DNA from 3 places in the Niveibacterium sp. COAC-50 genome. Region 1 is predicted to be linked to each of the others. Evidence: predicted binding sites of a transcription regulator. Region 1 holds the regulator's gene; each other region holds the start of a gene.
What was found. The regulator sigma-54, encoded in region 1, starts transcription at its own class of promoters, with help from an activator protein. The targets are predictions, from matches to a motif close to TGGCACGCTTNCTGCTNA.

Region 1 (5,299 bases):
GAGGGCGAGATGGGCGATCAACTGCCCGGCCTGCAGGCCCGCCTGATGTCGCAGGCGCTGCGCAAGCTGACCGGCAACATCAAGCGCACCAACACCATGGTCATCTTCATCAACCAGATCCGCATGAAGATCGGCGTGATGTTCGGCAACCCCGAAACCACCACGGGCGGCAATGCGCTGAAGTTCTACGCCTCGGTGCGTCTGGACATCCGCCGCACCGGCACGATCAAGAAGGGCGACGAAGTCATCGGCTCGGAGACCAAGGTCAAGGTCGTGAAGAACAAAGTGGCGCCGCCGTTCAAGGAAGCGCACTTCGACATCCTTTACGGCGAGGGCATCTCGCGCGAAGGCGAAATCATCGACATGGGCGTCGAACAGCGCTTTGTCGACAAGTCCGGCGCGTGGTACGCATACAACGGCGAGAAGATCGGCCAGGGCAAGGACAACGCGCGCGAATTCCTGCGCTCGCACCCGGAAACCGCACGCGAAATCGAGAACAAGATCCGCGTACAACTGGGCCTACCTGAACTGCCGGCTGGGGAAGCCGCCGCGGCCTGAACCGACGAGGCACATTGGCGATGAGCGGCGACGAGCTGAAGGCCCGCGCGCTCCGAACGCTGGCGCAGCGCGAACACAGCCGGGCCGAGTTGGCGCGCAAGCTGGCCGCGCACGGTGAGCCGGACGCGGTCGAAGCGGTACTCGACCGGATGAGCGAACTGGGCCTGCTGTCCGACAGCCGCTTTGCCGAAAGTTACGTGCGCAGCCGTGCCGGCCGGCTCGGCCAGCGACGCATCCAGCATGAACTCGCACAGCGCGGCGTGGATCCGGAAACGATCTCCGAAGCGCTGGCGAGTGAGTTGGGCGAGACAGAACTGGAGCGCGCCCGTGCAGTGTGGGCGCGCAAGTTCGGCAGTACGCCGGGCGATGCAAAGGAATGGGCGCGCCAGGCGCGCTTTCTGACCGCCCGCGGATTTTCCGCGGAGGTCGTAAGAAAAGTGTTGAAAGAGCCGTTCGATGAGTCTGCTTAAGGTAGGCGGTCTATCCAAGCGCTACAAGGCACGCACTGTCGTGCGCGATGTCGGCTTCGAAGTCGGCAGCGGTGAGGTGGTCGGCCTGCTCGGCCCCAACGGCGCCGGCAAGACGACCTGTTTCTACATGATCGTTGGCTTGGTGCGTGCCGACGGCGGCACGATCACCCTCGACGACAAGGAAATCACCCACCTGCCGATCCACAAGCGGGCGCATCTGGGCTTGTCCTACCTGCCGCAGGAAAACTCGGTATTCCGCAAGCTCACGGTGGCCGAGAACATCCTCGCAGTGCTCGAACTGCAGAAGCTGCCGAAGGACAAACTCACCGCGCGGCTCGATGAGCTGCTGGGCGAGTTGGGCATCACGCACTTGCGCGATGCAACCGCGATGTCCCTCTCGGGCGGCGAGCGGCGGCGGGTTGAAATTGCCCGCGCGCTGGCCACCAACCCGCAGGTGATCCTGCTCGACGAACCCTTCGCCGGCGTCGACCCGATCGCGGTGATCGATATCCAGAAGATCATCCGCTTCCTGAAGGATCGCAACATCGGCGTGCTGATCACCGATCACAACGTGCGCGAGACGCTGGGCATCTGCGACCGCGCTTACATCATCACCGAAGGGGTGGTGCTCGCCAGCGGCCGCCCCGACGAAATCGTCCAGAACGACAAGGTTCGCGAGGTTTACCTCGGCGAGCATTTCCGACTCTGATCGCGCAACCCCCACGATGAAGCCCTCGCTCCAGCTCCGCATCTCCCAGCAGCTCGCGCTGACCCCGCAGCTGCAACAGTCGATCAAGCTGCTGCAGCTATCGACACTGGAGCTCAACAGCGAAATCGAGCGCATGCTGCTCGAGAACCCCTTGCTCGAACGCGAAGACGCCGAGTCGGACCCGGAAGCCTGGGGGCAATCCGCCACCGCGCCGAGCGGCGACGAACGCACCGACACCGCCAACGATGCGGCGGCCGAAGCGGCCGAGACCTCGCCCGAACCAAGCGAGCCGAGCTTCGACGATGCCGGCAGCTATGACGACGGCCCCACCGAGTGGTCCGGCGAAGGCGGCGGCAGCGGCAGCGGCAATCGCGACGATGACGACGAGACGGATTTCCAGGAATTCCGTGCTGCGCAGACGAGCCTGCGCGACCACCTGGATGAACAAGTTGCCCTAATGCCGCTGTCGGACCGCGATCGCGCGCTGCTGCGCTTCATGATCGAAGCGCTCGACGACGATGGCTATCTGACCCAGCCGCTCGACGAACTGCTGGAGCTGTTGCCGTCCGAGTTTGAAGTTGACGTCGACGAGCTGCAGATCGCCCTCGCGCACCTGCAGAACCTCGATCCGCCGGGCATCGGCGCACGCTCGCCAGGCGAATGCCTGAAGCTGCAATTGCGCCTGCTGCCTGAGAGCGCTGCGCGTGAAGCCGCGATCATCATCGTCGAGCAGCATCTGGAGCTGCTGGCCGCGCGGGATTTCGTGCGACTCAAGCGGCATCTGGGTTGCAGCGACGAAACCCTGCGCGAGGCGCACCAGCTCGTTTGCAGCCTCGATCCGCGCCCCGGTGCGCGGTTTGCCGCAATCGAGACGCGATATGTGATCCCGGATGTGATCGTGCGCAAGGTGCGCGGCCACTGGAGTGCGACACTGAACCCGGACGCGATGCCCAAGCTGCGGATCAACCAGCTCTACGCCGGAATCCTGCAGCAGAACCGCGGCTCGGCCGGATCACTGGCCGGGCAGTTGCAGGAGGCACGCTGGATGATCAAGAACGTGCAGCAACGGTTTGACACGATCCTGCGGGTATCCCAGGCAATCGTTGACCGCCAGCGGCAGTTCTTCGATTATGGGGACGTGGCAATGCGTCCGCTGACACTGCGCGAAATCGCAGAGCAGCTTGATCTGCATGAGTCGACGATCTCTCGGGTGACCACGCAGAAGTACATGGCCACGCCAAGAGGTATCCTTGAACTGAAGTATTTTTTCGGCAGCCACGTCGCCACGGATTCTGGCGGCGCGTGTTCAGCTACGGCGATTCGTGCGCTGATTCGCCAGCTGGTCGCGGCAGAGGATCGCAAAAAACCGCTATCCGATGCGCGGATTGCCGAGCTTCTCGGCCAGCAGGGGATTGTCGTTGCGCGGCGTACCATCGCAAAGTACCGCGAGTCGCTCAACATCCCGCCGGTCAGCCAGCGCAAGATGATCTGAGAGGATAAATCATGAACCTGAACATCACCGGACACCATCTCGAAGTTACCGCCGCGCTCCGCGACTACGTAACATCGAAACTGGATCGCGTGATTCGCCACTTCGATCACGTCACGAGCGTTAACGTGATCCTGTCGGTGGAAAAGCTGAAGCAAAAGGCGGAAGTGACGGTACATGTACGCGGCAAGGACATTTTCGTCGAGAGCATTGACGAAGATTTGTATGCCGCAATCGACGCCATGACGGACAAACTGGACAGGCAGGTTCTCAAGCACAAGGAAAAGTCCTACGATCACGGCCACGAGGCGCACAAGCGCCAATCTGCAGAATCGTAATCACGGTCGCTCTAGTGAATCCCGGCGCGTAAGCTTGCGGAAAGCCCCCGCGCCGAACATGAGCTGACCCCGGATCTGCGCGCCTTCGGGCGCGCAGTGCATTTCTGAACCCCAAGCATGAATCTCATCGCCCCGCTGCTGCCGCCGTCCAATGTGCTCGTCGATCTTGAGGCGAGCAGCAAGAAGCGCGTCTTCGAACAGGCTGGCCTGCTCTTCGAAAACCATCAGGGACTCGCGCGCAGCGCCGTCTACGACGCACTTTTCACGCGTGAAAAGCTCGGCTCCACCGGCCTTGGACAAGGCATTGCGATTCCGCACGGCCGTATCAAGGGCCTGCGCGACGCCGTCGGTGCCTTCATCCGCCTTGCGCAGCCCGTGCCATTCGAGGCCCCGGACGGCAAGCCGGTGAATCTGATGTTCGTGCTGCTGGTGCCGGAAAGCGCCACCGAGCACCACCTGCGACTGCTATCGGAGCTCGCACAGATGTTCTCCGACCGCAGCTTCCGCGATGCACTGGCGCAGGCCAGTGATGCGTCCGAGGCCCACACCCTGTTCGTGAACTGGAACCCGAATGCGGCGAACTAGCGTCGCCCGGATCTACGAGGACAACCGCGACCGGCTCGGCCTGAGCCATCTCGCCGGCCCGCTCGATGTCGAGGTTCAGGTTCCAAATGAGAAAGTGTGGCCAGCCGAGCTGGTAGGCCACCTCAACATCATCCACCCGAACCGCATTCAGGTGATGGGCGAGGCGGAGCTGGGCTGGATTCGTCGCCAGGCACGCGACAAGGTACAGCATCAGCTGGAGAGCATCTTGCTGGCGCACCCGCCAGCGATGATCGTGGCGGACGGATGTGAAGTGCCGCCGCTGATCCAGAGTGCGTTCGAAAGCGCACGCGTCGCAATGTTCACAACCTCGGCCGAGACGGCCCGCGTGATCGATTCGCTGCGCACCTATCTTGCGCGCAACCTTGCCGAGAAGACCTCGCTGCACGGCGTGTTCATGGATGTGCTCGGGCTCGGCGTGCTGATCACCGGCGATTCCGGTGCCGGCAAATCCGAGCTTGCGCTCGAACTGATCTCGCGCGGTCACGGTCTCGTCGCGGACGACGTGGTCGAAGTCTCGCGCATCGCGCCCGGTGTGCTGGAAGGGCGCTGCCCGCCAATGTTGAAGGACTTCCTGGAAGTCCGTGGTCTCGGCATCCTGAACATCCGCACGATCTTCGGCGAAACCGCATGCCGCCGGAAGATGAAGCTCAAGCTGGTGGTACATCTGCATCGCCAGATCCGCGGCGAAAGCGCGCAGATGCCACGCCTGCCGCTGGAAGACGATATGCAGGATATCGTCGGTGTACCAACCCGCCGCGTCACCCTGCCGGTTGCCGCCGGCCGCAACCTTGCGGTGTTGCTGGAAGCGGCGGTGCGAAATACCATTCTTCAGTTACGTGGCATAGACTCGATGCAGGAATTCGTTGATCGCCAACGCTCTGCGCTGGATCTCGACGAAGAAGACCTGTAGCCCGAACGCCCGCATCTCCTTCCGCCACATCGGTGGCGGCTCTACCCCAATCTCTCCTCCGGAGGCCTAGCATGAATAAGCTTGTGATCTTGGCTGCAGCTCTGGCCGCGCAGTTCGCCCTGCTCCCCGCCCACGCCGCCGACGAGGCGAAAAAGCCGACTGCGCAGCAGGAAAAGATGAAGGTCTGCAACGAGAAGGCGACCGGCATGAAGGGCGATG
Region 2 (5,299 bases), on a different contig from region 1:
CACTGCCCTGCGCTGCAGCTATCATCTGGCCACGAAGCACGATGTCACCGACAACCACCACTGGCTTGGCAGGCGCCCCGACATGCTGTAACAGCGGCACACACAGCTTTGCCGGCAAGGGCATCACACGCAGCGGCACGTCGGCGGCCGGGCGTTTGTGGTCGTCGTGCGGATGCACCCCCCAACGCCCACCGTTGAGTTTTTCAAGTAGGCCCATTCACGTCATCCTCAGGCGAAGCTCGGCGCTGCCCAGTTCCATTCCTGCAAGCTCTGCGGCAACGGGCGCAGGCTGATCGCACCCGTCGGGCAGTCCGACACGCATACACCGCAACCGGTACATGCCTGGTGCAACACCCCATGAATCTGCTTGCTGGCGCCGACGATGGCATCCGTGGGGCAGTTCTTCATGCAGCGCGCGCAGCCGATGCAGATGTCTTCCTGCACATCGGCGATCTTCGGGCTGTAATCGCCCGCTGCGCCTGCGTCGAACGTAATACCCAGTTTCTCGGCGATTGCCTGGGCCAGCGAAGCCCCACCACCCGGACACACGTTGGCAGGCGCGGACCCGGCCACGAGCGCCTCAGCGGCAGCAGTGCATCCAGCGAGCCCGCACTGGCCACAGTTGGTACCCGGCATCATCGCGGCAAGCTCGCTGGCGACTTCGTTGCCTTCAACGGCGAAGAAGCGCGAAGCGACGCCGAGCAACACGCCCAGCACCAACCCAAGGGTCGAGAGAATGAATATCGGCGCAAGCATCGTCACCTCCGTCAGTTGAAGTTGAGACCGGCAAACCCCATGAACGCGAGGGCCAGCAAGCTGGCCAGCACGAAGCTGACCGGCGGCCCGTCGAGCAGCTTGGGCACACGGGCGAGCGCCAGCCGCTCACGCAGGCCGGCGAACATCAGCATCGCGAGCGTGAAGCCCAGCGCCGATCCGAAGCCGTAGACCACGCTCTTGACGAAGCTGCCACCGTCCTGAACGGTAAGCAGCGCGAGGCCGAGCACGGCGCAGTTGGTCGTAATGAGTGGCAGGAAGATGCCCAGCGACTGGTACAGCGCCGGCATCGTCTTCTTTATGACCGCCTCGATGAACTGAACGGTCGCGGCAATCACGACAATGAATGTCAGGATGCGGAGAAATTGCAGCCCGAGCGGAAGCAGGATGAAGTGATCCAGCACCCAGCTCGCCGCCACGGCAACCGTAATGACGAAGGTTGTCGCAAGCCCCATGCCGAAGGCACTGTCCATGCTCTTCGACACCCCCATGAATGGGCACAGGCCAAGGAACTTGGTCATCACCACGTTGTTCACCAGGGCGGTGCCGACCAGAAGAATCAGGTATTCACTCATGCGGGTCGAAGCCTCCTGCCCCGCTTTCGCATGGAGCGTGCCAAGTCGATGCACGGCGCACCGGGGCAGTGCGCCAATGCCCCGCCGGCCCTTGTGTGTGGCGCGTTCGGGGCTGGTGCCGCGCCAACGTCGTTCGCAAATTCACGTGTCAGGGATGCAACAAACCGACGTTGCGTTGTGACGAATCCTCACAACGACACCAGCATTTGACGTCGCTCAAGCGCGGTGGCGGGGCGCGGATTTTCGGCACGGTTGCTGCATTGCGGTAGGCGAGCGTTCAAACGAGGCCCACCATGCCAGAGCAGAAGAAGACCGCCGCCACGAAGAAGGCCGCACCGGCGGTTGCCCGGAAGATTCCTGCCGCGCTATTCCGTGCCGCAGTCGAACAGGCCGACATCGCGATCTCGATCACCGACCCGCGCGCACGCATCGAATATGTGAACCCGGCGTTCACACGCGTCAGTGGCTACAGCGTGGGCGATGCCGTCGGGCAGCATCAGTCGATCCTGTCGAACCACACGACGCCTCCCGACGTGTACAAGTCGATGTGGCGCCGTATCACCGCCAAGGAAACATGGACCGGGCGTCTGGTGAACCGCCGCAAGGACGGCGCCCCTTACCTGGCCGATCTCACCGTCACGCCGGTGCTGGACGAGGCGGGCCAGATCACCCATTACCTGGGCCTGCAACGCGACATCACCGCGCTGCACAAGCTCGAATGCGCAGTGCGCAACCAGAAAGCGCTGATCGAGTCGGTCGTCGACGGCGCCCCGCTGGTGCTCGCCCTGCTGGATATTGGTGACCGCGTCGTGCTCGACAACCTCGCCTACAAGGCGCTGATGTCCGACCTCGGCATGGCCGAGCCGGCCAAGGTGCTGCTGGACGCGATCCGCAACGAACTGGGCAGCGGTTTCGGCCCCTTCAAACCCGGCAGCCACGCCTTCCTCGACCGCCAGGTGCGGCTCGACCGCCCGCACTGGCGCTCACCGCGCTGGTTCTCGTGCTCCGCCGTGTGGGTCGCGGCGGATAGCGATGAGGCGGACGACTTCTATGCCAGCAAGGGAGAAGCCTTCTTGCTTCTGGTGGCCACCGATGTGAGCCGGCAAGTGCAGGAGCAGGAGAAGGCGCGCATCGCTGCCTTGCAGGCTGTGATGGCCGAGGAAAGCCGCCAGCAAGCGCTGCGTGAGAGTCTGTCCGCCGCGGTGTACCAGATGGAGGGGCCGCTCAACATTCTCGGCTCGGTCGTCAACATGATGGGCCGACGCGGCTGCGACCCGGCCCAGGCGGCACTGGCAGATGCGCTCAAGGCGGGCCAGACCGCGCTTGAGACCCTGCGCAGCGCGATTCCGGCGCGCGCGCAAGAGGCCAGCACAGCGGTCAACCTCAATGAAGTGGTGCGCGATGTGCTGGATCTCTCTGCCGTTCGGCTGCTCACTGCCGGCGTATCCGTGAGCTGGCAGCCTCAGCTTGTGCTGCCGGCCATCCAGGGCTCGCCGACGCGTCTGAGGGCGCTGCTCAAGGCGCTGGTCGACAACGCGATCGAGGCGATGAACATCAAGGGTTGGCGGCAGCGCGAGCTCAACATCAGCACCCGTACGCTGCACAGCAGCCTGGAAGTGCGCGTCGAGGACAGCGGCCCTGGCCTTCCGGACGAACTGCGCCTGAAGGCCTTCGAGCCCTTCTTCAGCACAAAGAAGCAGCAGGGCAATCACCTCGGCACAGGGCTGGCCGCCGCTCAGCAGGTGGCGGTGGATCACGGGGGCAGCATCGAGTTGGGTAATGCGGCAGGCGGTGGCTGCACCGCGCTGCTGGTGTTGCCCCTGCTCCGCCACGCGTCGGCATCGATGACGCCGCTCAACAGTCGCGAGATCGGGTAAGGCCATGGACACCGAAGGCGCACTCCACCGAATTCAACTCGAAACCCTCTACCGCGTCAGCGTAATCCTCTCGCGCACCCTCGACGTCAAGCAGGCACCGCAGGAGGTGCTGCGGGTCCTCGAAGAATCCGCCGGCCTGACGCGCGGCATGATCAGCGTGCTGGATTCCGATAGCGGAGAACTGGTTGTCAACGCCTTGCAAGGTGTCGAAGCAGAGGACTTCGAGCCGGTCCGCTACCAGGCTGGCGAGGGCGTGCTCGGGCTGATCCTCGAAGAAGGCAAGACAGTCGCCCTGCCCTCCATCGCGAGCAATCCGCGCTTCCTCAACCGGCTTGGCATCTACGAACGTCGCCTGCCCTTCATCGCGGCACCGATCCACGTTGGTGGCACCTTGCACGGCGCGCTCGCGGTGCAGCCGAACCGCCTTGACGATGGGCAGCTCGCGGTACGCGCACGCTTCGTCGAGATGGTCGCCAACCTGATCGGCCAGAGCGTGAAGCTCTCGCTCGACGTGGCGCATGAGAAGGAAACGATCGCCGAAGAGCGTGACACCTTGCGGCGTGCGGTGCGCGGCCAGCACGGCTTCGACAACATGGTCGGCCACTCGGCAGCGATGCGCCGCATCTTCGAGCAGATCCGCATGGTGTCGAAGTGGAACACCACCGTGTTGATCCGCGGCGAAACCGGCACCGGTAAGGAGCTGATCGCGAACGCCATCCACTACAACTCGCCCCGCGGCCGCGGCCCCTATGTGCGACTGAACTGCGCATCGCTGCCGGAAAACCTGCTCGAATCGGAACTCTTCGGCCACGAGAAAGGCGCCTTCACCGGTGCCGTGGCGGCACGCAAGGGACGCTTTGAAATGGCCGACGGCGGCACGATCTTCCTCGATGAAATCGGCGAGATCTCGCCCGCCTTCCAGGCCAAGCTGCTGCGCGTGCTGCAGGAGGGCGAGCTGGAGCGCGTTGGCGGTGGCCGCACGATGAAGGTCGACGTGCGTGTCATCGCGGCGACGCACCGCGATCTGGAAGACGCGGTGGACGATGGCAAGTTCCGCGAAGACCTTTACTTCCGGCTCAACGTGATGCCGATTACCGTGCCGCCGCTGCGCGAGCGGCTCGAAGACGTGCCCGAGATCGCCCGCCATCTGATCGGGCGTGTCGCGACTGCACAGGGCCGGCCGCTCGACCTAAGCGAAGCGGCCATCACGCGCCTGATGCAATACAACTGGCCCGGAAACGTCCGTGAGCTGGAGAACTGCCTAGAGCGCGCCGCGGTCATGTCGGAAAGCGGCCACATCGATGCCGACCTGATCCGTATCGACCGCCAGCGCGAGATGGCCGCCGTGGCCGCCGCCAACCGGATCGACCTGGACGACCCGACGCTGGATGAACGCGATCGCGTGATCGCCGCGCTGGAGCAAGCCGGCTGGGTGCAGGCCAAGGCAGCGCGCCTGCTCAACATGACACCGCGCCAGATCGCTTACCGCGTGCAAACATTGGGGATCGAGGTGAAGCAGTTCTGAGCACCGCCGGTCATTCGCGCGCCGAAAATGCCTTCGAGAAGTGCGGCACCAGGAAGCGGGCCGGAAAGCTTGTGGGCATCGCGTGCGTTGCATCGATCAGTACGAACTCGTGCGCGATGCCGCGCGCCGCCAGCGCTTGTGAAAACGCCTTGCTGCCGCTGACGATCCAACCATACTCGTCGTCTTTCCCAACCACGATCTGGATCGACTTCAGCCGCGCTGCTTGCGCAAGGTAGGCGTCGATCTTTTCCTGCGGGGCGCCGAAGCCGTGCTCCCAGTTTGCAACGATGCGCTCATCTTCCGGTGAGCCGTCAAACACCGGGATCTCGGCATACGGACGCGGAAGCGCTGGGTTGGGCGAGAAGGCGGCGCCATAGGCACGCTTGATCTCGGTGTTCCAGCTCTCCCAGGCGGCCTTGATCTGGCCCGGCGCGACCAGACCTGGCGCAAACGCCAGAACCGACTGATACACATCGGGGTGGCGCAAACCAAGGTGGATGGCGCCGAAACCGCCCATCGACGCCCCGGCAATACCACGTCCGGCAGGC
Region 3 (5,299 bases), on a different contig from region 1:
CCCTGCTGACCGGTACCTTCGACTTCCTGCTTGCCGATTACCTCGTCGCTGCACCGTCGCCCGTGCCGTTGAAGGCCTCGATGGCCTTCTTCACGCTCAACTTCGCCACCATTTCCACGATCGTGTGGCTGCTGATGCGTTTCGCTATCGTTGAGCGGCAAAAGGCGCGCGGCGAGCTGGAAGACGCCCACCGCCAGCTGCATGTCGAGCAGGAGCGCTCCGAGCGCCTGCTGCTCAACATCCTGCCTCACCCGGTTGCACAACGGCTCAAGGACGATGACTGCACGATCGCGGATGGCTTCGCCGAAGTCACCGTCATGTTCGCCGACATTGTGAACTTCACCGAACTGGCTTCGGACATGACGCCGCAGCAGGTCTTCGGCATGTTGAACCGGGTCTTCTCGCAGTTCGACGAAATGGCCGAACGCCTCGGGCTCGAGAAGATCAAGACGATCGGCGACGCCTACATGGTCGCGGGTGGTCTCAATACCGATCTGCGCGACCCCTGCGAGGCGGTGGCACAACTGGCGCTCGACATGCGCGACTGGCTCGCCGGTGCGGGCGCGCGTGGCGCCAATCCGCTGCGGGTGCGGATCGGCATTGGTACCGGGCCGGTGGTCGCCGGCGTCGTCGGCAAGAAGAAGTTCATCTATGACCTTTGGGGCGACACGGTGAACCTCGCGAGCCGGATTACCGGCGAGGGCGCCCCCGGGTCGATCCAGTGTGATGCCGCCACCTACGACCGGCTCCGCAATCGGTTCGTGTTCGACCCTCCGCACATTGTCCCGATCAAGGGCAAGGGAACGGTCGTAGTGCACCGCCTGTCAGCCCGTCGCGACCTGGTGGAGATCGCGCCAGATCTGCCTCAGCGCGTCGTATCGCCGGCCTGAGGGCGATCCAGGCGGAAGCAAACTCCGCCATCCCGGTTTTCAGCCAGCCGCACACGCCACCCCAACAAGGCGGCCTCGCGCGAGAGTTGCATCAGCCCGACACCGAGCCCCGCGTCCGATGCCACCGGCTCGCGCATCAGGCGCGTGGCACGCTCCGATGGCACCGCCATGCCGTCATCGCGAACCTCAAGCGCAAAACCACGCCCCTCCCCGCACAGATGTACCGCAATCGTTGGCCGGCCGCGGGAATCAGCTTTGTCGCGTGCGTTCTGGACACAGTTGTCGACGAATCGATCGAATAGGCCCGCCGGCACGCTCAACATCGGATCAGGGCTACCGACGCACGCCACATCGTGCAATCGCGCCTGCAGTCGCGCCCACCAGTCAGGCAGCATGATCGACTCGCTTGCATCGGGGCCGGGCTGGCGCAGCTTGTCCAATGTCAGCCGCAGACGCGCGGCCAAAGTGGGCAGCTGGCGCTGGATCAGCGCTTGCGTTCCCTCAGGGTCGCGAGCAAAACCGCTCTCCGCCGCGTAGAGAATCGCCTCAAAGGACTGCAGCAGATTCTTTACATCGTGGGTCAGCCGCGCGCCAGTCTCATGGATCGCTCGCAAATAGCCGATCTCAGCAAGGTCGGCAGCCTGCCGCCGGGACACCAGGAATTCGGCAAGGATGTTGACCATCAAATCCCAGCGCCAGAGCGTGACCGCATCCGCCGTGCCGCGTGTGCCAATGGTCACCACCAGGTCACCGTGTGCAATCCGGTTCGTATGGCGACCGAGGCGCCCGACACTCCCATCAAGCCCCGGCTCTGCTTGCCAGGCGACACCCGTCACACCGGGCAACTCCAGCATCCGACTCGCCGCGGCGGCAAGAAAGGCCGTCGCCGAGGGCGCATTGCGCGCTTCTTCCGATACCTCGCCCAGCCATTCCTCAAGCGGCAATGACCCAGCCAATGCGCGGCGCGACAACAGCAGCGCCACGCCGGAATAGCCCCCCCTCGGATTCCAGAGCCAGCCCAACATGAGCAGCACAACGGCGACCGAGCCCACCGACTGAAGCAGCGCTCGCTCGTAAGAAGCGCCCGTCAGAAACATGAAGGCCAGCGCAGTCAGCACGATCACGCCCACCGCCAGCATCGCAGTGGCCGCGGCGGCGAAGTCCGGCAGGGCGCCCGCACGCTGCCGCCGCTTCGTCAGCGCAGCCAGGGCAACCAGGACGACGACCACGTAGCCGCTGTCACGGGCGAGCCGCGCGAGCAGACGTCGCACGTCCGGATCCAGCGGCACGCCGAGCGGCACCACCCAGGCCAGCAGAACGAGTACGAGATAGCCGAAACCGAGCAGATCGGGCAACCGGTCCCGCCGAGCGCTACGGCTGGCCGCCTGCGCAACGACGAGGCCAGCCAACATGCAGAGCCATACCGAGAGACTCACCCAGCCCAGGGCCCACTGGAAAGCGACAAGCCCCGCGAGCAGCAGCACCAGCGGCATCACATCGAGCCGGCGATTGGCCGACACCATGGGCTGCCAAAGCAGAAACGCACCCAAGTGCGCCGTCAGCAACATGCGGCCGGCCCAGCCGTCGAACCCCGCCACCAGCGCAAGTTGCAGACACGCCAACATCGCGGCCAGCGCGTGGCCTGGCTTGCGCACCGTGTCGCGCCAATGGTCGCCGGCGCTCACTGCCATTTCGACGATGCGTCCAGATTACGTCGCAATAGCGTCGAATTTTCGACACCACACCCCAAACAGCGACGCCTCCCTCGCGACGAACCCACGGTATCACTGGACTGCCGCGCCGCCCGCGTTCGGGCACGGATCCTGCTGATCATCTCGGGCACACAGCCTCCAACGGAATTCCATCATGAAACGGCAAGCCGGCTTCACCTTGGTCGAGATCGCAATTGTATTGGTCATCATCGGTCTGCTGCTTGGCGGCGTCCTGAAAGGCCAGGAGTTGATCGAGAGCGCCAAGGTCAAGAACATCGCCCAGGACATGCGGGCCATATCGGTCGCGGTGCTGACCTACCAAGACAAGTATCGGGCACTCCCTGGCGACGATAGAAACGCACCGACACGATGGGCGGGGGCCTGCATTCCGCCTGCGGCTACTGCCGGCAATGGGCTTATCGATGGAGCGGACTGGAACGCGGTTGGCGCAACGGAACCGGCATGCGTGTGGGATCACCTGCGGCGAGCCAACCTCCTGACCGGAGATCCGAGGGCGGGAAACCCAACCCATGCCGATGCAGGCACGTTCGGCGTCGTTAGTTCAAACGCGAATGCTGCAGTAAACGACACGCCAGGCACACTGATCGTTTGCGCCGACAACATCCGGGGCCGACACGTTGTGCCTCTGGATGCCATGCTGGACGACGGGCAGGTTGGAACCGGCTCAATGCGTTCGCGTCTGGGTCCTAGCGGCACGCCGGCGGCTGCACAGAGCGCGCCAATCAATGAAGGCGCCTCCTACGAAGTCTGTATGGGGTTCTAATCCCCGACTGTGCGAACGGGCCGCATAGCGGCCCGTTCTAGTTCACACCCCCTGCAACAACCTTGCCTCCGCCGTCGCCAGAGACTCTGGCGTCCCCAGCAGCACCACCACGTCTCCGATCTCGAATACCAGATCCGATTCGGGGTTGATCGCACGCACCCCGCGCCGGCGCACCGCGGACACTTTCGCCCCCGCCTCCGGCAAAGCCAACTCGGCGATCGATCGCCCGATACAGCCGGCACCGTCGGGCAGTGCCACTGAATGCAGGCGCTCAAGCGTAGCGTCCGGGTCGTCCGCGGCATCGGAGCGCCCGTGGAAGTAGCCACGCATCAGCGCGTAGCGCTGCGAGCGGATATCACGCACACGGCGGATCACACGCGACAGCGGCACGCCGGTCAGCGCCATGGTGTGGCTGGCGAGCGTGATGCTGGTCTCAAAGATGTCGGTGACGACCTCGGCGGCCCCCGCAGCCGTCAGCTTCTCAAGCTGTGCTTCTTCAAGCGCACGAACAACCACCGGGATGTCCGGCCGCAACTCACGCACCAGATCCGTAACCCGACACGCAGAGCCAACGTCCGCGTAGGACACCACGATCGCAGCGGCGCGCGCCACGCCCGCCGCAATAAGGGTTTCGCGACGCGCGGCGTCACCATACACAACGGTCTCGCCGGCCGCCGCGGCTTCGCGTACGCGATCGGGGTCCAGATCGAGGGCGACGTAGCCAACGCCTTCCTGCTCGACGAAGCGCGCCAACAGCTGACCCGTGCGGCCATAGCCACAGATGATCACATGCCGTTCGGTCGTCATCGATTGCGCAGCCACGCGTGTGAGCTCCATCGATCGCAGCAGCCACTCCGACGCGACGAAACGCATCACCAGTTTATTGCTAGCTTGCACGATGAAGGGCGCAGCCAACAACGACAGCACCACGGCGGCAACCGCGGCCTGAATCAGCGCATCGCTGCCGAGTTTGTTGGCGGACATCTGCGACAGCAGCACAAAGCCAAATTCGCCGCCAGCGCACAGCCACAAGCCGCTACGTACCGCGTTGCCCGGCGTGGCGCCGAAAAGGCGCGCTGCCGCAAACACCACCGCGAATTTCGTCGCCAGAATGCCAACCAGCATGCCCAGCACCAACAGCAGATGCCCGAAGATCACCCTCGCATCGAGGAAGGTGCCGACCGTGACGAGGAAGAGCCCGAGCAGCACATCGCGGAACGGCTTGATGTCCTCTTCCACGCGATAGCGATACTCGGTCTCAGAGATCAACATGCCGGCCACAAACGCGCCCAGCGCCAGCGACAGGCCAAAGTGCTCGGTTAGCCAGGCCAGCCCCAGCGTCACCAGCAACACATTGAGCATGAACAGTTGCGACGAACGCCGCCGGGCCACCAGCAAGAACCAGCGCCCGAGCAGGCGCTGCCCGAAATACAGCACGATCGCCAACAAAACCGTGGCCTTGAGACCCGCAAGCAAGAGCAACTGCAGTTGCGCCTCGGGCGGCTGAGAAAGCGCCGGGATCAGCACGAGCAAGGGCACCACAGCAAGATCCTGGAACAGGAGCACCCCCATCACCATGCGGCCATGGGGCGCATCGAGCTCCATCCGATCAATCAACAGTTTCGACAGCAACGCGGTGGAGGACATCGCGAGCGCCCCCCCAAGAACCAGCGCAGCCCCCGGCTGCACACCCAGCAGCGTGCCGAATCCAAGTGTCAGCAGCGTCGTCGCCCCGACCTGCGCCGCACCGAGGCCGAACACCAGCCGCTTCATGCTCATCAGATGGGGCAGCGAGAACTCAAGCCCGATCGTGAACATCAGGAACACCACGCCGAACTCCGCCAGGGCACGAGCGCTCGACTCATCCGGTATCAGGTTCAGTCCCGCCCGGCCGATCAACGCACCGACGGCGA

Region 2: a site for sigma-54 is predicted at 1,594-1,611, ahead of nifL (nitrogen fixation negative regulator NifL). Genes of this name have one in related genera too.
Region 3: a site for sigma-54 is predicted at 2,703-2,720, ahead of HH302_RS17285 (prepilin-type N-terminal cleavage/methylation domain-containing protein). Genes of this name have one in related genera too.

What each region holds. Positions count from the first base shown of each region.
Region 1 covers NZ_JABCJM010000002.1:554,709-560,007, forward strand. Annotated here, with positions in the region: gene recA (recombinase RecA) at 1-558, shown strand, start outside; gene recX (recombination regulator RecX) at 579-1,028, shown strand; gene lptB (LPS export ABC transporter ATP-binding protein) at 1,015-1,737, shown strand; gene HH302_RS10050 (RNA polymerase factor sigma-54) at 1,754-3,229, shown strand; gene hpf (ribosome hibernation-promoting factor, HPF/YfiA family) at 3,241-3,564, shown strand; gene ptsN (PTS IIA-like nitrogen regulatory protein PtsN) at 3,682-4,149, shown strand; gene hprK (HPr(Ser) kinase/phosphatase) at 4,136-5,080, shown strand; gene HH302_RS10070 (PsiF family protein) at 5,152-5,299, shown strand, end outside.
Region 2 covers NZ_JABCJM010000003.1:225,560-230,858, forward strand. Annotated here, with positions in the region: gene rsxC (electron transport complex subunit RsxC) at 1-217, opposite strand, end outside; gene HH302_RS14145 (RnfABCDGE type electron transport complex subunit B) at 229-756, opposite strand; gene rsxA (electron transport complex subunit RsxA) at 768-1,349, opposite strand; gene nifL (nitrogen fixation negative regulator NifL) at 1,643-3,226, shown strand; gene nifA (nif-specific transcriptional activator NifA) at 3,231-4,751, shown strand; gene HH302_RS14165 (alpha/beta hydrolase family protein) at 4,762-5,299, opposite strand, start outside.
Region 3 covers NZ_JABCJM010000005.1:18,576-23,874, reverse strand. Annotated here, with positions in the region: gene HH302_RS17295 (adenylate/guanylate cyclase domain-containing protein) at 1-890, shown strand, start outside; gene HH302_RS17290 (ATP-binding protein) at 866-2,581, opposite strand; gene HH302_RS17285 (prepilin-type N-terminal cleavage/methylation domain-containing protein) at 2,757-3,386, shown strand; gene HH302_RS17280 (monovalent cation:proton antiporter family protein) at 3,429-5,299, opposite strand, start outside.